4 regions of the Streptomyces sp. NPDC051218 genome follow, and region 2 is predicted to be linked to each of the others. Evidence: riboswitches for the same ligand, from Rfam matches in the RefSeq annotation. Region 2 holds a riboswitch; each other region holds the start of a gene.

Region 1 (5,486 bases), on a different contig from region 2:
TGTCGGATATTCCGGACCAGGCTGTTTTTAATCCGTTTCTCCTCGGTCTTCAGGAGCCCGCCGAGCGCCAGATGGAACTGCCATGCGCGGAAGGTGCGGAACACCTCGTCGGCGCCGGACAGATCGGGGCACGCCTCTTCGACCGTGCACCCGAGGTCGGCGAAGACCGTGGCGGCGGGCGCGAGCACGTCCCTGACCTCGCGGTCGACGGGCACCGCTCCTCCCAGGTCGGGCGACCAGGCGATCCGCAGCCCGCGCACATCCCGTTCCAGCGATCCGCCGAACGCGCTCCCCGGTGTCTCCAGGGCGATCGGCGAGCGCGGGTCGGGCCCGGCGACGACGGACAGCAGCAGAGCGGCGTCGGCGACCGTCCGCGCCATCGGCCCCTGCACCGTCATGGTCGACCAGGGGGCGGTCTCCGGCCAGCTCGGTACCCGGCCCGGCGAGGGGCGCAGACCCACCACGTTGCAGAACGACGCGGGGTTGCGCAGAGAACCGCCCATGTCACTGCCGTCGGCCAGGGGATGCATGCCGCACGCGAGCGCGGCCGCCGCTCCCCCGCTGCTGCCGCCCGCCGACCGCCGGAGGTCGTACGGGTTGCGGGTGGCCCCGAAGAGCGGGTTGACGGTGTGCGAACCGGCCGCGAACTCGGGCACGTTGGTCTTGCCGATGGTGATCGCCCCGGCGGCGCGGATGCGCTCGACGATCAACTCGTCCCGGTTGGGGACGTTGTCGGCGAGGAGCGGTGTCCCATACGTGGTCCGGATGCCGTGTGTGTCGTGGGTGTCCTTGTGGGCGACGGGCAGCCCGTGCAGCGGGCCGAGCGGTTCGCCGTGCGCGGCGGCCTCGTCGGCGGTGCGCGCTTCGTCGAGGGCGCGCTCCGCCACCACGGTCACCACCGCGTTGACGGGACCGTTGGCCTGCTCGATCCGCTCCAGGTGCGCCTGGACGACCTCGCGGGCCGACAGCTCCCGGGCGCGGATCCTGACGGCGAGTTCGCGGGCGGTGAGGTGGACGAGCGGGGCTTCAGGGCTCATTGGGCGACGCCTTCGGCTCGGGGCGGGAGATCACGACGAGGCGGAGCATGCCCACGCCGTCGCGCCACCTCACTCCTACGTTACGTACGTCCTGTACATTTTTTACGGAAGCCTTGGGGAGCATCCGACCCCGGCAGAGGAGAGACATGCCATGAACCGACCGTTCGCCCGCTATGTCCTGCCCGAGTTCACCGAGCGCACGAGCACCGGACAGCGGACCCTCGATCCGTACTCGAAGCTCCTGGAGGAGCGCATCGTCTTCTTGGGGACGCCGATCGACGACACGTCGGCCAACGATGTGATGGCGCAGTTCATGCACCTCGAATACCTGGCGCCCGAGCGCGACATCGCGCTCTACATCAACTCCCCCGGCGGCTCGTTCAGCGCGATGACCGCGATCTACGACACGATCCAGTTCGTCTCCTGCGACGTGGAGACGACCTGCCTGGGGCAGGCCGCGTCGGCGGCGGCGGTCCTGCTGGCCGCGGGCACACCCGGTAAGCGGCACGCGCTGCCCGGCGCCCGGGTCCTCATCCACCAGCCCTCACTCGCCGAGCCGGTGCACGGCCAGGCCTCCGATCTGGCGATCCAGGCCGACGAACTCCTGCGCACCCGCGCCCAACTGGAGAAGCTGCTCGTGCAACACACGGGGCAGAGCGCGGAACGCGTCCGCGACGACATCGAGCGGGACAAGATCCTCAGCGCGACCGAGGCAGTTGACTACGGCCTGGTGGACCGCATCGTCGCGAGCCGCAAGCCGTCCCCGCGCACCAAGGACGCGGGGTGAACCGGCGATGCTGCCACCCGAACTTCCTCCCCTGCCCGCACTCACGCGCGCCGAGGGCGAGTTGATCGACCGGTACCTCGAAGTGGTCGACCTGGTGGGCCGGATCAACCCGGCCCGCGCATCGGACACCTACGGCGGACTGCGCGCCGCCCAGGCCCTGGTCGGCAGCGCGACCGCCCTGCGGGACGCGCTGACGCTCATGCACCAGCGGGGCGAGAGCGCGGTGCACGCGCCGACGTTGGCACGGGCCCTGCGCGTGCTCGACGGGGAGCGGCGGTCCTGCCGGGTCACCGTGCCGCCCGCGACGGCGTCCTGAGCCCCCGTCACCCCCGGTCCGACGCCCGATGCGTCCCGGCCCGATCTCAAACGAACCAAACGGGCTACCTCGTTCGGCGTAGACAATCATCGTTTTTCGGGCTGTCTTCAGTTGCGTCAGATGTGTACGCGTGGGCCGGAATTACTCGTTCCGGTGCTGGTCGCACGATCGCCCTTCACCGCGACCGGACCACGAAACGGACCTTGTCCACCCGAACGGTTCAGCCGTGAGTAGCTTCACAAAAGGCCGTTTCGGCTCGGAATTTGCGCCCTTCACGGGTCAAGATCCCTTTCGACGACAAGCCCCCGCCACAGCGGCGGGGCGGTCCGGGCGGACGCCGAGTCCTGCCGCCGCCCGGATGACCGGTCGACATCGGTGCATCGGCAGGAGTGGAGGACCCAGGCATGACGGGTCGGTCCGGAGAGTCCGGACGCCGGCCCTTGGGGTGAAGCCGCACAGCGCGGCCGGGCAACTTTGTCAGCCCGAATCCGACAGGTCATCCTTCACAGGCGGTTGACGAAGGGTTGCGCATGACCGCGCTGCATCACGTCCCGTCGCTGCTCACCAGGGCCGGTTCGGTATCGGCCCTCACACTCGCCGTCGTAGGCGGGACCATCGTGGCCCCAGGGCTCACGTCGGAGGCAGAGGCCGCGACACACGGGACCAAGGCGCTCAAGATCGCCGCCTCCAAGAAGGGCTCCCCGTACGGCTACGGAGCGACGGGACCGAACCGGTTCGACTGCTCCGGCCTGACCCAGTACTCGTTCAAGCGCGCGGGCAAGAAACTGCCACGCACCGCCGGACAGCAGTACAACAAGACCCGCCACATCTCGGCATCCAATCGCACCCGCGGTGACCTGGTCTTCTTCCACTCCGGCCGGAACGTCTACCACGTCGGGATCTACGCGGGCAAGGGCCGGATCTGGCACGCCCCGAAGTCGAACACCGTGGTGCGGCTCGAGAAGATCTGGACGAAGAGCGTCTCCTACGGGCGGGTGCGCTGATGGCCCGTCACTGATCGCCGGTCACAGGCTCGGCCTGGGGCGGTGGCGGCGGCCCGCACGGCCGCCACCACCGCTCGCCCGACCCTCCGTCAGGCCCTCCGCCAAGCCCTCCGACCGGCGCGCCCGCCAGGCGTGGAGCACGTCGACGCGGATACTCGTGCGCCATGGCCGAAAACAACAGCTCCTCCACCGGGGGCGGACCGTCCCGCAACGAGACGCGCTTCGAACGCGCCGATCGCAATTTCGCGGAGATCCTCCAGGAACTGCGGGTCACGCAGGCCGGGGTGCAGATCCTTTTCGCCTTCCTGCTGACGCTCGCCTTCACCGAGCGCTTCCCCTCGCTCGACACGATGCAGCGCGCCACGTATGTGACCACGCTGCTGCTCGCCGTGCTCGCCGCGGCGTTGTTCACCGCTCCGGCAGCCGTGCACAGGTCGCTGTTCGGGCAGCGGGCCAAGCCGCTGATCGTGCGCGTGTCGTCCCGCCTCGCCGGCATCGGCCTCGGTGTCCTGGTGTTCGCGGTCTCCGGCGCCGTGCTCCTGGTCGTCGACGTGGCGGTGGGCCGAACCGGCGGGATCATCGCCGCCGCGGGCACGATGGTGGTGTGTGCGGGCCTGTGGGGCCTGCTCCCCCTCCTGGTGCGTGGCGCGGCGGACAAGACCGAGGGCCGGGGTGACGACGGCAAGGAATCGGCCACGTCGGACGGCGTCAGGCCAGCAGGGCCTCGGTGAGGAGCACCACGCCGAGGACGCTGAGCGCCGCGCCGGTGCCGCCCTCGATGGCACGGGCCGTACGCGGCCTGCGCAACCACCGCCCGAGCCGGTCGACCAGGACGGCGACGACCGGGAACCACACCAGGGCGAGGGCCACGATGATGGACGCGAGCAGCAGCGTCCTCGGCATCGCGGGGCTGCCCGCGGGCACGAACTGGGGCAGCACGCTGAGGAAGGTGATGGGCGCCTTCGGGTTGAGGGCGTTGGTGAAGAAGCCCTGCCGCAGACTGCCCCCGGCCACCGCCTGCTCCACGCCGTCCCGCGGCCCGAAGTCTTCGAGCGGTCGCGCGGCCGACCGCAGGGCGCGACAGCCGAGGTACAGCACATAAGCCCCGCCCGCGGCCTGCAACGCCCGGAAGAGGGTGGGTACCGCCGCGAGGACCGCCGCGACCCCGGCCACCGCGAGCGCCGTGTGCACCAGGAGCCCGCCCGCCACACCGATCGCGCAGGCGACTCCGGCACGGCGGGAGGTGAGGGCGTTGCGCACCACGACGGCGAAGTCGGCACCCGGCATGGCGACCATGCCCGCGGCGACTCCGGTGAAGGTGACCAATTGTGCGTCCATGGCATCCACCCTGCCGTTCTTCTGCCTTCAGCAGGTATGTGGAATATCCTGAGTCAGCCTTAAGCAGGCGTTTACCCCCACGCCGACGGACCGCCCCACCGCCGCCGGCTCCTGCACCGGGAGCGACCATGTACGACCCGACGCGGCTCGCCGCACTGGTGGCCGTCTCCGAGGCCGGGTCGATCACCCGCGCCGCCGAGCGCCTCGGCTACACCGTGCCCGCCCTCTCCCAGCAGCTGGCCAAGCTCGAACGGGAGGCGGGCACCGCGCTCCTGGTACGGCATCACCGCGGGGCGCGGCTGACCGGTGCGGGTGAGCTGCTGCTCGCGCGGGCGCGCCGGGTCCTGGACGAGATGGAACAGGCCCGGCACGAACTGGCCCGGCTCGCGGGGCTCTCCGGCGGCAGGCTGCGGGTGGGGACGTTCACCACGGCCGGGATCCATCTGGTGCCGCCCGCGCTGACCGCGTTCCGCCGCGCCCATCCGGACGTCGATCTGACGGTCCGGGGCTATGAACCGCCGCTCGGCATCGCGGCCGTGGCGGCGGGCGAGGTCGACCTGGCCCTCACTCATACGTACGAGCCCGCGGATGCGGTGCCGCTGCCCGCGTCCGTGACCGCGGAGCCGATCCTGGTCGAGGAGCTCGTCCTGGTGACCTCCCCCGGGCACGCGCTCGCGAACTCGCCCGCACGGCTGCCCCTGACCGAACTCGCCGGGCAGCCGCTCATCAGCATGGCGCCGACGCATCCGCCCCGGCAGGGCGTGGAGTCCGCGCTGGCGCGGGCCGGCGCGACCCCCTCGGTCCTGGTCGAGACTCCGGGCTACGCGCTGGTGTGCGCGCTGGTCAGCGCCGGGCTCGGCGTCGCCGTCGTACCGGAGATGGTGGCGCGGACCGCTGCCACCCCGGTGGGCGTGCGGCCGTTGGAGCCGGGCACATTGCGCCGCACGATCTCGGTCGTCCACCGCACCGACGCGTCGCATCCGGCGGCGGACACCTTCCGGGCG
Region 2 (5,486 bases):
CGCCCGCCCCCGCAGGAGACACCCCCGCAGCCTGCCCCGCAGGGGCGCACACCCCCGTGCCCGAGGCCCAGGGGCCCGTCGCACCAGAACTCTTCACATGGGAGTTCGCCACCGACCCCTACCCCGCCTACGCCTGGCTCCGCGAGAACGCGCCTGTGCACAGGACCAGGCTGCCCAGTGGTGTGGAGGCCTGGCTGGTCACCCGGTACGGGGATGCCAAGCGGGCGCTCGCCGACGCGCGGCTCAGCAAGAATCCCGCCCATCACGGCGAGCCCTCGGACGCGAAGAGCAAGACCGGCATCCCCGGCGAGCGCAGTGCGAACCTCATGACGCATCTGCTCAACATCGACCCGCCGGACCACACCCGCCTGCGCCGCCTCGTCTCCAAGGCCTTCACGCCCCGCCGCGTCGCCGAGTTCGCGCCGCGCGTGCAGGAGCTGACCGACCAGCTCATCGACCAGTTCGTGGAGAAGGGGGAAGCCGACCTCATCCACGACTTCGCCTTCCCGCTCCCCATCTACGCGATCTGCGACCTGCTCGGCGTGCCCCGCGAGGACCAGGACGACTTCCGCGACTGGGCGGGGATGATGATCCGCCACGGGGGAGGGCCGAGGGGCGGGGTGGCCCGCTCCGTGAAGAAGATGCGCGGCTATCTCGCCGAGCTGATCCACCGCAAGCGCCTCGAACCGGGCGACGACCTCATCTCCGGACTCATCCGCGCCTCCGACCATGGCGAGCACCTCACGGAGAACGAGGCAGCCGCGATGGCGTTCATCCTTCTCTTCGCCGGGTTCGAGACCACCGTCAACCTCATCGGGAACGGCACCTACGCCCTCCTCACCCACCCCGAGCAGCGCGAGCGCCTCCAGGACTCCCTCAGGGACGGCGACACCGGGCTCCTGGAGACCGGCCTCGAAGAGCTCCTCCGCTTCGACGGTCCCGTCGAACTCGCCACGTGGCGGTTCGCCACCGAGCCGCTGACGATCGGCGGGGAGGACATCGCCGCCGGCGACCCCGTCCTGGTCGTCCTCGCCGCCGCCGACCGCGACCCCGAGCGATTCGCTCAGCCGGACACGCTGGACCTCTCCCGCCGCGACAACCAACACCTCGGCTACGGCCATGGCATTCATTACTGTCTCGGCGCGCCCCTCGCCAGGCTCGAGGGTCAGGCCGCGCTCGCGACGCTCCTGCGCCGCCTCCCTGACCTGCGCCTTGCGGCAGAACCTGGTGATTTGAGGTGGCGCGGCGGGCTCATCATGCGCGGACTGCGCACGCTGCCCGTGGAGTTCACACCCGCACAGAAGAGCAAAGATTCGGCACCTGGAACGACGTTTAGCTGACGAACCGTCAGGACTGTGACTTTCACGTGATCTCCGCTGCATCGACTTGTGACAAGCGTTCGACTGCCGCTACGTTCACCGACGACTCGGCATCCCGTGCCGCAGTCGTCGCTCCAGTCACGCGAAAGGCAACCGCATGCTCTCCGGCAATGGTCGTCACCGACGCCCCCGCCAGGCCCCGGCCCTGATCGTCGCGGCAGGAGTCGCAGGATCGGCCATCGCCATCCCGCTGCTCGGAGCCACCAGCGCGAGCGCGGCGGACACCGCCACGTGGGACAAGCTCGCGGAGTGCGAGAGCGGCGCGTCCTGGAGCGCGGACGCGGGCAACGGTTACTACGGAGGGCTCCAGCTCTCCCAGCAGACCTGGGAGGACTACGGCGGCCTCGACTTCGCGCCGAGCGCCGACCAGGCCAGCCGCTCGCAGCAGATATCCGTCGCCGAGAAGGTCCTCGACGACCAGGGGCCCGAGGCCTGGCCGAGCTGCGCGCCGATCGCCGGCCTCACCCAGGACGGTGCGGCCGCCGACGTCGACCCGGGTGCCCCGATCACGACGATCCCCGCGGACCCCTCTGACCCCTCCGGCTCCGACTACTCTGACGGGTCGTCGGAATCGCCGGAGTCGTCGAAGCCGTCGGACACGAAGGACTCCGGCGATTCGCCCGAGCCGAGTACGTCACCGAGCGGGTCGGCCGACTCCTCGGACAGCGCCGAGCCGTCCGAGAAGCCCGCCGCCGACGACGCGTCACGAGACAAGAATCACGACGAAGACGGCAAGGCGGATAACTCGCCCGAGTCGGGACACACGGACAAGTCCGGCCCCGACGATGAGACTTCGCCCGCCCCCACCCCCTCCACCGGCGAGGGCGAAGGCCGCCACCGCGGCGACAGCGCGGACGACAAGCCGTCCGCCGACGCCCCTCGCGAGGGCTCGGGCCGGCACGCCTCCCGTGGCGACGAGCGCAAGGAGGACGGCTCCGAGGGGACGTACACGGTCCGCTCCGGAGACAACCTCTGGACCATCGCCGACGAGCACGACGTGCAGGGCGGGTGGGCCGGTCTGTACGCCGAGAACGAGCAGTCGGTCGGCTCCGACCCCGATCTCATCCTGCCCGGTCAGAGCCTCGATTTGGGCGAAAAGTAGGGGTAGTTGGCGAGTCGCTTTGCGCTCGTTGTCCCAATTGGCGCAAGTGAGACATGGGTCTCAGAAGCCCTGATCGTCTTTGAAATTCCGGCGATCGCATGACTACGGTCGTGACCGCTCGCCACAGCGGGCCCCGCCGGTCGGTACGCCGAGTCCTGCCAACGGCCGTTCGGGAACAGTCGTCGCGTCATGCGCCGTAGGCAGGAGCGGGGGACCCAAGGTTTGCGCCGGGCCCGGCCGTTGAACGCCTCGCGAGAGCGAGGCGGGCAGACGGACGGGAACGGCTAGGGGTTAAGTCGCACTCAGGAAGTGCGGCCGGGCAACTTCATCGGCCCGAACCCGACAGCTCACCTCGCAGGCGTCGGTGAGGGGATCACTCATGCTGTTTTCCAGCAAGGGCAAGCACCGCCGCGCGTCCAAGGCCACTCGCGTCGCCACGCTCGCCGGTGTCACCGGCGTCGCCGTCGCCGCCCCGCTGATGGCGGCCGGCTCGGCCTCCGCCGCGACCAACTCCGAGTGGGACGCCGTCGCCCAGTGCGAGTCCGGCGGCAACTGGTCCATCAACACCGGCAACGGCTACACGGGCGGCCTGCAGTTCTCGTCGTCCACCTGGTCCGCGTACGGCGGCACGAAGTACGCGCCCACCGCCGACAAGGCCTCCAAGGCCCAGCAGATCGAGATCGGCGAGAAGGTCCTCGCGGGCCAGGGCAAGGGTGCCTGGCCGAGCTGCGGCGTCGGCCTCTCCAGCGCCTCCAACGAGGGTGGCGGTGCGCAGGAGAGCGCCCCGCAGCAGACCCAGGAGCAGCCCAAGAGCCAGCCCACGCCGCAGACCGAGCAGCCGCAGCAGGCCGCTCCCAAGGCCGAGGCTCCGAAGACCGAGTCCAAGAAGACCGTCGAGACCCCGACCGGCGAGACGGTCAAGAAGGGCGACGGCGAGTACAAGGTCAAGAAGGGTGACACCCTCTCCAAGATCGCCGATGCCAAGGACGTCAAGGGCGGCTGGCACAAGGTGTACAAGCTCAACGGCGACATCATCGACAACGCCGACATGATCTACCCGGGCCAGCAGCTCCACCTCAGCTAGGCAGTAGCCGCTGTTCCCGGCCCCGCCCCCACGGGTCCACCCCGCCCCGGTGCGCGTATCCCCCGTACGCACCGGGGCGGGGTATGTTTGTTCCGTTCGTAAACATTTCGCTCTCGGTTTGTCCACAGGACGGTCGCTCGGCTGGCTGTTGCCCGGGAGCCGGTTAGGCTCGTGTCCGCGAGGCCAACGCCTCGCGTACCCGCGTCACATCCCAGAAGGAGATGCTCGTGCCGTCCATCGACGTCGTCGTAGCCCGGGAAATCCTGGACTCCCGAGGCAACCCCACGGTCGAGGTCGAGGTCGGCCTCGACGACGGCAGCACGGGTCGTGCCGCCGTTCCGTCCGGTGCGTCCACCGGTGCTTTCGAGGCCATCGAACTCCGTGACGGTGACCCCAACCGTTACCAGGGCAAGGGCGTGGAGAAGGCCGTCCTCGCCGTCATCGAGCAGATCGGCCCGGAGCTCGTCGGGTACGACGCCACCGAGCAGCGCCTGATCGACCAGGCGATGTTCGACCTCGACGCCACCGACAACAAGGGCTCGCTCGGCGCCAACGCCATCCTCGGCGTCTCGCTCGCCGTCGCGCACGCCGCGTCGGAGGCCTCCGACCTGCCGCTGTTCCGCTACCTCGGCGGCCCGAACGCGCACCTGCTGCCCGTTCCGATGATGAACATCCTGAACGGCGGGTCGCACGCCGACTCGAACGTCGACATCCAGGAGTTCATGATCGCGCCGATCGGCGCCGAGTCGTTCTCCGAGGCCCTGCGCTGGGGCACCGAGGTCTACCACACGCTGAAGAAGGTCCTGAAGGACAAGGGGCTTTCGACCGGTCTCGGCGACGAGGGCGGCTTCGCCCCGAACCTGGACTCCAACCGCGCCGCGCTCGACCTCATCCTCGAGGCCATCAAGCAGGCCGGTTACGTCCCCGGCGAGCAGATCGCGCTCGCGCTCGACGTCGCCGCGTCCGAGTTCTACAAGGACGGCTCGTACGCCTTCGAGGGCAAGTCCCGCTCGGCCGCCGAGATGACCGAGTACTACGAGGAGCTCGTCTCCTCGTACCCCCTCGTCTCCATCGAGGACCCGCTGTTCGAGGACGACTGGGCCGGCTGGAACGTCATCACCGAGAAGCTCGGCGACAAGGTGCAGCTCGTCGGCGACGACCTGTTCGTCACCAACCCCGAGCGCCTGGCCCGTGGCATCGAGGAGAAGTCGGCCAACGCCCTCCTGGTGAAGGTCAACCAGATCGGCTCGCTGACCGAGACCCTCGACGCCGTCGAGATGGCGCAGCGCAGCGGCTTCAAGTGCATGATGTCGCACCGCTCCGGCGAGACCGAGGACGTCACCATCGCCGACCTCGCCGTCGCCACCAACTGCGGCCAGATCAAGACCGGCGCCCCGGCCCGCTCCGAGCGCGTCGCCAAGTACAACCAGCTGCTCCGCATCGAGGAGATCCTGGACGACGCGGCGGTCTACGCCGGCCGTTCCGCGTTCCCCCGCTTCAAGGGCTGAGCTCAGCTGCCCTGAGTAGTTACCTACGTCCCCGTACTCGGTCCCGTACCGTGTGCGGGGACGTACGTACGTATCGGGGAGGCGGCACACATGGCCGTGAAGGACCGCGACCGGTTCTCCACCGCGACCAGACTGCGGCTGCTCGGCGAGCAGACCGCGGAGCGTGTCTACCGCTCGCAGACCAAGCGCCAGGCGCGCCGCTCCCGGCTCACGGGACGCGCCGCGCTCCTGGCGCTCGTGCTCTGCTCGCTGGTCGTCGCGCTCGCCTACCCGATAAGGCAGTACGTCTCCCAGCGCGCCGAGATCGCCGACCAGCGCAAGGAGCAGGCCGAGCGCCGCGAGAACGTCGAGAAGCTGCGGGACGAGAAGGCCCGCTGGCGGGACGACGCGTACGCGGAGCAGCGCATCCGGGA
Region 3 (5,486 bases), on a different contig from region 2:
CGCGGCCGCATGGGCAGGGGTCTTCTACCTCTGCGTCGGCCTGCTCGGCGCGACCGTCGCCTCGCTGCTCACCGCGATGCCGCACGCTCTCGTCCTGGCCGTCGCCGGGGTCGGCCTGCTCGCCACCATCGAGGCCTCCCTGGCCACCGCCCTGTCGGACCCCGCGTCCAGGGAGGCGGCCGTCGTCACCTTCCTCGCCACGGCCTCCGGCGTGACGCTGCTCGGCATCGGGTCCGCGTTCTGGGGGCTGCTCGCGGGAGTACTCACCAGCGTCATCGCGTCGGCGGGGCGTCGGCGCCGAGCCACTACATCCGCGCCCGAACCCGACCCCTCGCCCGACCCCTCGCCCGAGTCCGCGCTCGAGCCCGAGCAGACCCCACAGGCGGTCACGGCAACCTCGCGCACGCCCGAGCGAACCTCAGCGTGAACACCGACCACACCGAGGCCGCCTAGCGTCCGTCGGCCACCGCCTCGATGTGCAACCGGCCCTGTCGAAGCCCTGCCTGGCCGGTCGCTCCGAGCCCAACCGTGGGGCCAGGCCGCGCGGGACGCCAACCATGCTGCGCCGGGCGGGAGTTCGGTAGCCGCGTCGACGTGCCACTGGATCGCGGGAAGCGTCACTCCGAGCCCGTACAGCAACGGGACGTGGGCGGCTTCGGGACGCAACTCGATCCGCGTGCTGCCGAACTCAGGCTCCCCGTAACGCGAATAGGCCCGCAGCACTGAGGTCGTCATCGCCTCAGCTCCCCTGCTCGGAATGGCATTGAGCGAGGGCGCTCAGGGCTTCGGAGGAACCTGCATCACACGCCTGATCATGACCGCCCCAGGCCCACCTCAACCTCACAGATAGGGTCGAGCGCATGACATCCGAACGGCCCCATACGCCGGCCATGGCATTCCTGGACTCCCAGGAGATCACCACGACGGACTGCCGCCGGTGCGGAACCCAGGTGTCGGGCGTCAACGGCCGCTACGCGTGCGGGGTGTGCGGGTGGGTCAACAACTGGACCGAGGGCCACAACGAACTACCCAGCGGAGACAGCGACATCTAGCACCGCGCCCGCTTCCGGCCCCAGGTTTCGTTTACGCCCTCGGACGCAAACCCACAACCGGCCTATTTATTGGACCCGTTGACCGCTCTTGGAGACCACATCGCCTGGCTCAGCGACAACGCCGATAGCGAACTCCTCGAAAGCGGACCACCTCGAACTCCTCGCGCGCGTGCCGCAATCGCCCTCCCTGCAAGTGCCAGATACCGAAAGGGTTTTGTTCTGCCGCGCCATCTCTCGGGCTGACGAGGAAGTCATCCTGGCCCGGGACACCACCTTCATCGACCCCACCGATGAACAAAATGCCCCTTTTGCACAGAACATCACCCACACTCCGTGTCCATCTTGCCCGCATAAATTACCTCTACACACCGTTAATGACGCAAATAAAGCCTGTCCCGTATTGCGCAGCCCTAGCACGAAATGGCGCGATCCAAACCGCGCGCGACTCCCCTCCCACCCCTCTCCCATTCAGTGGAATAGGTCACATCGACCGCCCAGGGTCCGAGGGAGACAGATCGGCGCGCTTTCGTTCTCCGCAAAGAAAGTTGGGGCTATTCGATCATTGGAGGAGCGCGGTCCCTCTCGGCGAGGGCGGGACTCTCGCATTCCCTAATTGAATTCCGCCCTTGTTCCGTCCGGCCTTTCTCGCTTAACGTCACCTCAATCCGGATGGAACGCCGAATCCTGCCGCTGTCCGGAAACCCTTCCCATCAATCACTGACGCTCGGCAGGAGCGGGGGACCCAGGTAAGCCGCCGATCCGCATTGCGGAACGGCTAGGGGTGAAGTCGCACGTGCTGTGCGACCGGACATCTCCCGTCCGAACCCGACAGCTCACCTCGTAGGCGACGGAGAGGAATTTCGTCATGCCTGCAAAGGGTAAGCACCGCCGTCCCAAGTCCAGCTCGCTCAGCCGGGGCTTCGCCGCCGCGGGCACGGGTGGGGCCGTGCTCGTACTCCCGGTTCTCGGCGCGACCGCCGCCACCGCCGCGCCGGCTGACGCGGCCGCGAAGCCCGCCGCCGCCCCGAAGACCTACGTCGTCTCCGCGGGCGACACCCTCTCCAAGATCGTCCGCGAGCACTCGCTGAGCGGCGGCTGGAAGAAGCTGTACCAGGACAACCGTGACGCCCTCGGTGGCAACCCGGCCCTGATCCACCCCGGCCTCAAGCTCACCCTCGGCGAGAAGGCCCCCGCCGAGCGAGCGGACCGCTCCGAGCGCAAGGACGCGTCCGCCGCCGAGCCCGCCTCCGCCCCGGCGAAGAAGGCGTACACGAACGACCTCGACGGGTGGATCAAGGAATCGCTCGACATCATGGCCCAGCGCGGCATCCCCGGCTCGTACGAGGGCATCCACCGCAACATCATGCGCGAGTCCTCCGGCAACCCGCTGGCCACCAACAACTGGGACGTCAACGCTGCCGCAGGCACCCCGTCCAAGGGGCTCCTGCAGGTCATCGCGCCCACGTTCGACGCCTACCACGTGCCCGGCACCTCGCTGGACAGCTTCGACCCGGTCGCCAACATCACCGCCGCGTGCAACTACGCGGCCGACCGGTACGGCTCGATCGACAACGTGAACGGCCCGTACTAGGCCGCACGGCCGCGTATCCGGCCCCTCGCCCTTCTTCCGCTCTGAGCCCCGGCCCGCCAGGTGTCCGGGGCTCAGGCCTGCACGATGCGGTGGTGTCAGTCGTCGATGCCCGAGCGTTCCACCCCCGCCACGATCCACCGCTGGAAGAAGAGAAACACCACGAGCAACGGCACGATCGACACGGCGGCCGCGATGAAGAGTTCGTGCAGTCTGATCACCTGCGATGTGGTGAACGACGACAGAGCCACCTGCACCGTCCACGCGTCACGGTCCTGGCCGATGACCAGCGGCCACAGGAACGAGTTCCACGCGCCGATGAAGACGATCGTGCCCACCGCCGCGAACACCGGCCTGGAGTTGGGCACGACCACCCGCCAGTACGTGCGCCAGTAACCGAGCCCGTCGACACGCGCCGCGTCCTCCAACTCCCGTGGGAATCCGAGGAAGTACTGCCGGAAGATGAAGCACGCGAACGCGGAGAACAGGGTCGGGACGATCAGACCGCGCAGCGTCGACACCCAGCCGAGCGAGGACACCAGGACGAACGTCGGCACGAAGGTGACGGAGGCCGGGACCATCAGGGTGCCGAGGATCGCGTAGAACACCTTGTTCGCGTGGCGGTACGGGATGCGGGCCAGGCCGTAGCCGGCGAGTGAGGCCAGCAGCAGCGTGCCGAGCGTCGTCGCGACCGCGATGAGCGAGGAGTTGAGCAGAGAGCGGGCGAACGGTACCGACGTGTCGTCGAAGAGTTCCTCGATGTTTCCCCACCGCAGTGTGGAGGGGAAGAAGGTCCACTCGGGCGATGTGATGTCGCTCTCGGACGAGAGGCCGTTGCGCACGAGGAGGTAGAAGGGGATCAGGAACAGCAACGCCAGCGCGATGAGCAGCGAGAGCCGCAGCGCGCGTCCCGCCCTGACCCTCGCGTCGTTCCTCGAGTGGTCTCTCATTCCGCCTCCTTCCTGCCGAGCCCGAACCACTTCGCCTGACCTACCGTCACCACCGCGATGATCAGGGCCAGGAGGACGGCGCCCGCGCTGCCGAGGCCGAGGTTCTGCCCCTGTCCCAGCGCCGTGTAGTAGAGGTAGACGAGTGGCGGTCTGGCGTAGGGCGGGTAGCCGCGCGAGTCCGAGAGCAGGTTGTAGAACTCGTCGAACGCCTGGAAGGCGTTGATGACCAGGAGCAGCACCACCGCTACGGACGTGGCCCGCAGCTGCGGGAACGTGATGTGACGGAAGACCTGCCAGCCCGGTCGCGCCCCGTCCACGGCCGCCGCCTCGTAGAGGGTGGGGCTGATGCGCTGGAGCCCGGCGAGGAAGAGCACCATGTAGAAGCCCGCCTGGAGCCAGAGCCGTACGGTGACGATGACGGCCCAGTACCAGGGTGGGTCGGTGGTCGAGAGCCAGGCGATCTGGTCGCCGCCGAACCAGCCGAGGACGGTGTTGGCGAGCCCGAACCGTACGCCGTTGAAGATCGACATCTTCCAGATGAGCGCGGCCACCACGTAGGAGCAGGCGGCGGGCAGGAAGAAGACCGAACGGAAGAACGCCTGGGCGCGGCGCTGCCGGTGGACCATGAGGGCGAGCGCGAGCGAGAGCGCGTAGGTCGCGGGCACGATGAAGAGCGAGAAGACGAGGAAGGTCCACAGGCTGTCGGTGAACGCCTCGTTCCGCAGCATGTCGGTGTAGTTGCCAAGTCCGACGAAGTCGTCCGGGGTGACGGTGTTGTGGGCGTCGAAGAAGCTGAGGTAGACGCTCCAGCCGAGCGGGATGTACGTGAAGACGCCGAGGCCCAGCAGGAAGGGCCCGACGAACACCCAGAACCAGAGGGTGCGGTTCTGGTGGCCCCACAACTTCCTTCGCCCTGTTGCCTTTTGCTCGCGAGGGGCTGCTGTTGTCACGACTTCTTCTTCACCCGGCCGAGCTCGTCGGACACCTTGCGCACGACCTTCTTGAGTTCGCCGTCGGGGCTCGCGCCGTCCTTGATGATGCGGCTCAGGGCGTCCTGGTACGCGCTCCTGCTGGCCGGGGTCCACAGGAGGGGTTCGGCGTGGCCGTGATCCGTGGTGTAGCGGACGGCGTCGGCCGCCGCGCCCTTGCTGAGCTTCTCGGCCTTCTTCGCCAGGGACATGCGGGCCGGGATGTGGAATCCGTACGAGAGGGCGAAGTCCTCCTGCCGGTCGGTGCTGTCGATCCACAGCCACTTGAGGAAGTCCTTGCCGGCCTTCTGGTGCTTGCTGCGGGCGCTGACCGCGGCGGCGTACGCCCCGACCGGCACCGACGGCTTGCCCGCAGGACCGTCCTTCGGGAACGGCAGGACACCGAAGTCGTCGCCCAGTTCCTTCTGCACGGTGGGCAGCGCCCACAGGCCCGACCACTGCATGGCGGTCAGTCCCTGGACGAACGCCGACGGGTCGGACCAGTCGGCGGGCGCGCCCAGGAGCAGCGACTTGTCGGCGTACAACCGGTGGACCTTGCCGAGGGCGCGGGCTGCTGCCGGGTCGTCGAAGCCGACCTTGCCGTCGGCGGTGACGAGTTCGAGGCCTGCCGCGTAGAGGGGCGTGCCGCCCAGGACTCCGGCGCCTCCGTCGTTCCCGAGGAACAGGCCCTTCGTCTTCTTCGACGTGAGCTTCTTCGCGGCGTCCACGAGTTCGTCCAGCGTCTTCGGCGGCTGCACGCCCGCGTCGGCGAGCAGACTCTTGCGGTAGTAGAGCATCTGCATGTCGACGACTTGAGGGATGCCCCAGATCCTGCCGTCGTACGTCTTCGGGGCGAGGACGGCAGGGTTGAAGTCGTCCTTGACGCCGTCGAACAGCTCGGTGAGGTCGGCGACCTGCTTGCCCTGGA
Region 4 (5,486 bases), on a different contig from region 2:
GGGGGAGCGGGCCGCCGCCGGATTCTCGGCGGTGGTGGCCGACTGCCGCCCCTGGTCCGGACGGCGGTGGGGAGCCGGTCACCTGACGAAGGACGCTAAACCTGACCGTCACGGGTTAGTGACGGATTGTGCGCAACTGACGGAAGTGCGTTGTCCAGTGGCCACGCGTGACCGTGCGAACCGCCGGACCGGCGCCCTTCGCATCGGCGCGTGACCGATGCGGTGCTCGGGACCCACCTGGCTACGGGGCGGTGATAAGGCCCCGGCTAGGCTCCGGAACCATGGACGTTCTCACCCATCTCTTCGTCGGCCTGCACATCATCGGCATCGCCTCCCTCCTGGGCGGCTTCCTCACCCAGATGAAGCAGATGGGCCAAGGCACGGCCCGCTTCAGCCCCGCGATGCTGCACGGCGCGCTCACGATGCTCGTCACGGGCGTGATCCTGGTGGGCCTGAACCAGGCGGACGACAACCCCGTCAACAACATCAAGATCGGCATCAAGATGGCCGTCCTGATCGTGATCCTCGCGCTGGTCTACGTGAAGCGCGACGAGGAGAAGGTGGACAAGGGGATGTTCGGCGCCGTCGGGTTGCTGACCGTCGTGAACATCTTCATCGCGGTCCTGTGGACCTGACGCCACCGACGAGAAACGGCCCTCCACGCGCGCGTGGAGGGCCGTTTCTCGTGAGGGTGTGACGGAGCGAGGGTGTGCCGGTTACGCGGGGCGGACCACGCTGTGGATCGGCATGTAGTAGATCGACTCGACGCGGACGTTCGCACCCGGCTTCGGGGCGTGGATCATCTTGCCGTCGCCGATGTAGATCCCCACGTGGCTGATGTCGTCGTAGAAGAAGACCAGGTCACCCGGCTTGGCATCGGCGGTCTTCACGGTCGAGCCGACCTTCACCTGGTCCCACGTCGTACGCGGCAGGGAGATCCCCGCGGCCTTCCACGCGTCCTGGGTGAGCCCGGAGCAGTCGTAGGAGTCGGGGCCTGTGGCGCCCCACACGTACGGCTTGCCGATCTGGGCCTCGGCGAAGTTGATCACCTTCGCGGCCTTCGTCGCGTAACCGCTGTCCGTGTCACCGGAGCCCGCGCCGGAGCCGGTGCCCGAGCCCGTGTCCGAACCGGAGCCCGCGTCAGGGGTCTCCTTGTCCTTCTCGCGCTCCTTGGCCGCGGCCTCTTCCGCCGCCTTGCGCTTGGCCTCCGCCTCGGCCTCCTGCTTGCGGGCCAGCTCGGCGGCCTTGCGCTTGGCCTCTTCTTCCTTCTTCTTCTCGATCGCCGCGAGCCGCGCCTTCTCCTCGGCCGTCAGATCCGAGAGCAGCGTGCGCGCCTGGCCCAGCTTCTTCTGGACGGTCTTCTTGCTCGTCTTGAGCTCGTCCCGCGAGTCGCTCAGCGTCTCCAGGCTCTCGGCTGCCTTCGTACGCTGCTTCGTCGCCGAGGCCTGCTGCGTCTGGTAGTCGTCGACCGCCTTCTTCTGGCGCGCGGTCAGCCGGTCCGACAGGTGGTTCTGGGCGAAGTACCCCTGCGGGTCTTCGGCGAGCATCATCGTGGCGGTGTCGGAGACCCCGCCGGTGCGGTACTGGGCCGCGGCGAACGTGCCCAGCTCCTGGCGGGCCTCGTTCAGCTTGTCGGTGCGCTCGGCCACATCGTCGAGAAGGGTGTCGACCTTCTTGCGCTGCTTGTCGGTGCGCTCCTTGACCGAGTTGTACTTCTGGGTGGCCACACCCGCCTGCTGGTAGAGGTCGTCGACCTTCTTCTGCACCTCTTCGAGGCTGGGCTTCCCGGGCGCGGACGGTGCCGCCTGCGCGCTCTGCGACAGGAGGGCCACGGAGGTCAGGGCCGCCGTCGTGATGCCGAGGGCGGGGGCGGTGCGTAGGCCGGCAATGCGGGTCCGCGGCTTGCGGTGCGACGCCAAGGGAGGCGACTCCTTCCGTAGACCGCCTACCGGGTTAGCTGTCGGGTTCGGGCGGGTGGTTCCGGAAGGTTGCCCTACAGTCCCGTACTTCGTACGGGACCGATTCACCCCAAGTTCATCGTGGGTCCCCGGCTCCGAGGAGATCGAACTCGGCGGAGGCCACCCGTTCCCGGCGGGGTTCGCCGGTGGGAGTACGAGCAGCCCGCGGAGCACGCTAGCCAACTCGTGTGGCCCGTGTGAAGGTTGATGTTCGATATGCCCGATACGTTTTCGTTACTTTACGAAGCTCTTGACGCGCGCACGTCGTGCCGAAGCGGAGAGTTACCGTCCGCGAGCGGGGCGTAAGCGGAGTGACGTGACCGGAACCCGGGGCGGGTTGTCAGTGGGGCCGCCTAGACTCGGGAGGCGATGAGCAGCCTCTTTGATGACAGCTTCCTGGCGGACCTCCAGCCCTCGCGGGCCTCGGAGGGGGAGCCCCCGCCGCCGCCCGAGGACAGTGCGCCGGAATCCGTTCCGCATGATCTGTTCGACGGGAAGTTCGACGCGCCCGTGCCCCGGGACGCGCACTACCGCGGCGGCGCCCCCCGCCCCGTGCTGGACCCGGCCGCCCTGCTCGACGGGCTGAACGAGAACCAGCGCGCGGCCGTCGTGCACGCGGACTCCCCGCTGCTCATCGTCGCGGGCGCCGGCTCCGGCAAGACCCGGGTCCTGACGCACCGCATCGCGTATCTCCTGGCCGAGCGGCACGTGCACCCGGGACAGATCCTGGCGATCACGTTCACGAACAAGGCCGCGGGCGAGATGAAGGAGCGCGTCGAGCAGCTCGTCGGGCCGCGGGCCAACGCGATGTGGGTGTCGACGTTCCACAGCGCGTGTGTCCGCATCCTGCGCCGCGAGTCGAAGAAGCTCGGCTTCACCTCGTCCTTCTCGATCTACGACGCCGCGGACTCCAAGCGGCTGATGGCGCTGGTCTGCCGCGATCTGGACATCGACCCGAAGAAGTTCCCGCCGAAGTCCTTCAGCGCCAAGATCTCGAACCTGAAGAACGAGCTGATCGACGAGGAGGCCTTCGCCGGGCAGGCCGCCGACGGCTTCGAGAAGACGCTCGCCCAGGCGTACGCGATGTACCAGTCGCGACTGCGCGAGGCGAACGCCCTCGACTTCGACGACCTGATCATGACGACGGTCCACATGTTCCGCGCGTTCCCGGACGTCGCCGAGCACTACCGCCGCCGCTTCCGCCACGTGATGGTCGACGAGTACCAGGACACCAATCACGCCCAGTACGCCCTGGTGCGCGAGCTGGTCGGCCCCTCCGGAGGCGAGGGGGACGACCCCGCCGAGCTGTGTGTCGTGGGTGACGCGGACCAGTCGATCTACGCCTTCCGCGGCGCGACGATCCGCAACATCCTCCAGTTCGAGGAGGACTACCCGAACGCGACGACGATCCTCCTGGAGCAGAACTACCGCTCCACGCAGACGATCCTGACCGCGGCCAACGCCGTCATCGAGCGCAACGAAAGCCGCCGCCCCAAGAACCTGTGGACCAACGCGGGCGCGGGCGCCGGCATCACGGGTTACGTCGCCGACACCGAGCACGACGAGGCGCAGTTCGTCGCCGACGAGATCGACCGGCTCACCGACGCGGGCGACGCGAAGGCGGGCGACGTCGCGATCTTCTACCGGACGAACGCGCAGTCCCGTGTCTTCGAAGAGATCTTCATCCGTGTCGGCCTGCCCTACAAGGTCGTCGGTGGCGTCCGCTTCTACGAGCGCAAGGAGGTCCGGGACGTCCTCGCGTATCTGCGGGTGCTCGCCAACCCGGAGGACTCCGTCCCGCTGCGGCGCATTCTGAACGTACCGAAGAGGGGCATCGGCGACCGCGCGGAAGCGATGATCGACGCGCTCTCGCAGCGCGAGAAGATCTCCTTCCCGCAGGCGCTGAAGCGCGTCGACGAGGCGTACGGGATGGCCTCCCGCTCGGCCAACGCCGTCAAGCGGTTCAACGTGCTGATGGAGGAGCTGCGGACCGTCGTCGAGTCCGGCGCGGGCCCCGCGGTGGTCCTGGAGGCCGTGCTCGAACGCACCGGGTATCTCGCCGAGTTGCAGGCCTCGACCGACCCGCAGGACGAGACACGCATCGAGAACCTCCAGGAACTGGCAGCCGTGGCGCTGGAGTTCGAGCAGGACAGCGGCGAGGCCACTGCTGGAGGCGAGGGGGAAGGCGAAGGGGAGACCGAGGGCGAGGAGGCCGCGGCCACAGGCGTGTCCGGCACGCTCTCCGAGTTCCTGGAGCGGGTCGCGCTCGTCGCCGACTCGGACCAGATCCCGGACGAGGAGGACGACGGCTCCGGAGTCATCACGCTGATGACGCTGCACACCGCCAAGGGCCTCGAGTTCCCGGTCGTCTTCCTGACCGGCATGGAGGACGGCGTCTTCCCGCACATGCGTGCCCTCGGGCAGGTAAAGGAGCTGGAGGAGGAGCGCCGCCTCGCGTACGTGGGCATCACGCGCGCGCGTGAGCGGCTCTATCTGACGCGGTCCTCGATGCGCAGCGCCTGGGGACAGCCCTCGTACAACCCGCCCTCGCGCTTCCTGGAGGAGATCCCGGAGGTTCACCTGGACTGGAAGCGGAAGGGTTCCGTCGGCGCACCGGCTTCCTCCGGGCCCGCGGCCTCGATCGCCTCCTCCTTGTCGTCCTCGCGCTCGCGCACCGGGGGCGCGCAGGGCTTCGCCACGCGCCGTACGTCGGAGAAGCCGGTGGTCGCGCTGGCCGTCGGGGACCGGGTCACGCACGACCAGTTCGGTCTCGGGACCGTGGTCGGTGTGAAGGGGACGGGCGCCAACGCCGAGGCGACGGTGGACTTCGGAGACCCGAAGCCGAAGCGGCTCCTGCTGCGGTACGCACCGGTGGAGAAGCTGTAACGCCCAACCCCGCGGGGGGCGGCCGGAGTTACGTCGGGTCGAGGCCGTGGCTGCGCAGCCACGGCAGCGGGTCGATCGCCGAGCCGCCGCCGGGGCGCACCTCGAAGTGCAGGTGCGGTCCGGTGGAGTTGCCGGAGTTCCCGGAGAAGGCGATGGGGTCGCCCGCCTTGACGGGGCCGCTGGAGACCTTGTGCGTGGAGAGGTGGCAGTACCACGTCTCCGTGCCGTCCTTGGCGGTCACGATCGCCATGTTGCCGTAGGCGCTGTTCCACTTCGTGGAGACCGTGCCGTCGGTGGCGGCGAGCACCTCGGTGCCGTACGACACCGGGAAGTCGATGCCGGAGTGCGCGGACATCCAGTTGATGCCCGCCTGGCCGTAGTACGCGCTCAGGCCGTGCTGCTTCACCGGCAGCGCGAACTTGGGGCGCAGGCGCTCCTTGCGCGCGGCTTCCTCGGCGGCCTTCTTCTCGGCGGCGACCTTCTCCGCCTTGAGGTCGATGCGCTCCTGGGTGCGGCTCGCGCGGTCGGCGAAGTCACCGGCGTCCGCGGAGAGGTTAGCCAACTGCGTGTCGAGCTTGTTGTTGGCGGCCGATGGCTGAACCGACGCGGGGTCAGGGGCCGATGCCGCCTGCGCCTCCTTCT

The links. Region 2 has a riboswitch for cyclic di-AMP ahead of ACIBCK_RS14085 (transglycosylase family protein). Riboswitches for the same ligand answer to the same signal wherever they lie in the genome.
Region 1: another riboswitch for cyclic di-AMP. It lies ahead of ACIBCK_RS24465 (C40 family peptidase); the one in region 2 lies ahead of ACIBCK_RS14085 (transglycosylase family protein).
Region 3: another riboswitch for cyclic di-AMP. It lies ahead of ACIBCK_RS10535 (transglycosylase SLT domain-containing protein); the one in region 2 lies ahead of ACIBCK_RS14085 (transglycosylase family protein).
Region 4: another riboswitch for cyclic di-AMP. It lies ahead of ACIBCK_RS26950 (NlpC/P60 family protein); the one in region 2 lies ahead of ACIBCK_RS14085 (transglycosylase family protein).

What each region holds. Positions count from the first base shown of each region.
Region 1 is NZ_JBITEU010000008.1:211,947-217,432, forward strand. It holds gene ACIBCK_RS24450 (amidase) at 1-1,037, opposite strand, end outside; gene ACIBCK_RS24455 (ATP-dependent Clp protease proteolytic subunit) at 1,189-1,824, shown strand; gene ACIBCK_RS24460 (hypothetical protein) at 1,832-2,140, shown strand; cyclic di-AMP (ydaO/yuaA leader) riboswitch at 2,495-2,667, shown strand; gene ACIBCK_RS24465 (C40 family peptidase) at 2,671-3,144, shown strand; gene ACIBCK_RS24470 (DUF6328 family protein) at 3,309-3,875, shown strand; gene ACIBCK_RS24475 (LysE family translocator) at 3,853-4,482, opposite strand; gene ACIBCK_RS24480 (LysR family transcriptional regulator) at 4,611-5,486, shown strand, end outside.
Region 2 is NZ_JBITEU010000004.1:106,985-112,470, reverse strand. It holds gene ACIBCK_RS14095 (cytochrome P450) at 1-1,340, shown strand, start outside; gene ACIBCK_RS14090 (transglycosylase family protein) at 1,477-2,481, shown strand; cyclic di-AMP (ydaO/yuaA leader) riboswitch at 2,664-2,857, shown strand; gene ACIBCK_RS14085 (transglycosylase family protein) at 2,861-3,565, shown strand; gene eno (phosphopyruvate hydratase) at 3,793-5,073, shown strand; gene ACIBCK_RS14075 (septum formation initiator family protein) at 5,164-5,486, shown strand, end outside.
Region 3 is NZ_JBITEU010000002.1:906,025-911,510, reverse strand. It holds gene ACIBCK_RS10545 (benzoate/H(+) symporter BenE family transporter) at 1-427, shown strand, start outside; gene ACIBCK_RS10540 (hypothetical protein) at 861-1,052, shown strand; cyclic di-AMP (ydaO/yuaA leader) riboswitch at 1,758-1,912, shown strand; gene ACIBCK_RS10535 (transglycosylase SLT domain-containing protein) at 1,918-2,643, shown strand; gene ACIBCK_RS10530 (carbohydrate ABC transporter permease) at 2,739-3,590, opposite strand; gene ACIBCK_RS10525 (carbohydrate ABC transporter permease) at 3,587-4,540, opposite strand; gene ACIBCK_RS10520 (ABC transporter substrate-binding protein) at 4,537-5,486, opposite strand, start outside.
Region 4 is NZ_JBITEU010000009.1:250,392-255,877, forward strand. It holds gene ACIBCK_RS26945 (hypothetical protein) at 282-635, shown strand; gene ACIBCK_RS26950 (NlpC/P60 family protein) at 717-1,919, opposite strand; cyclic di-AMP (ydaO/yuaA leader) riboswitch at 1,927-2,084, opposite strand; gene pcrA (DNA helicase PcrA) at 2,328-4,844, shown strand; gene ACIBCK_RS26960 (peptidoglycan DD-metalloendopeptidase family protein) at 4,873-5,486, opposite strand, start outside.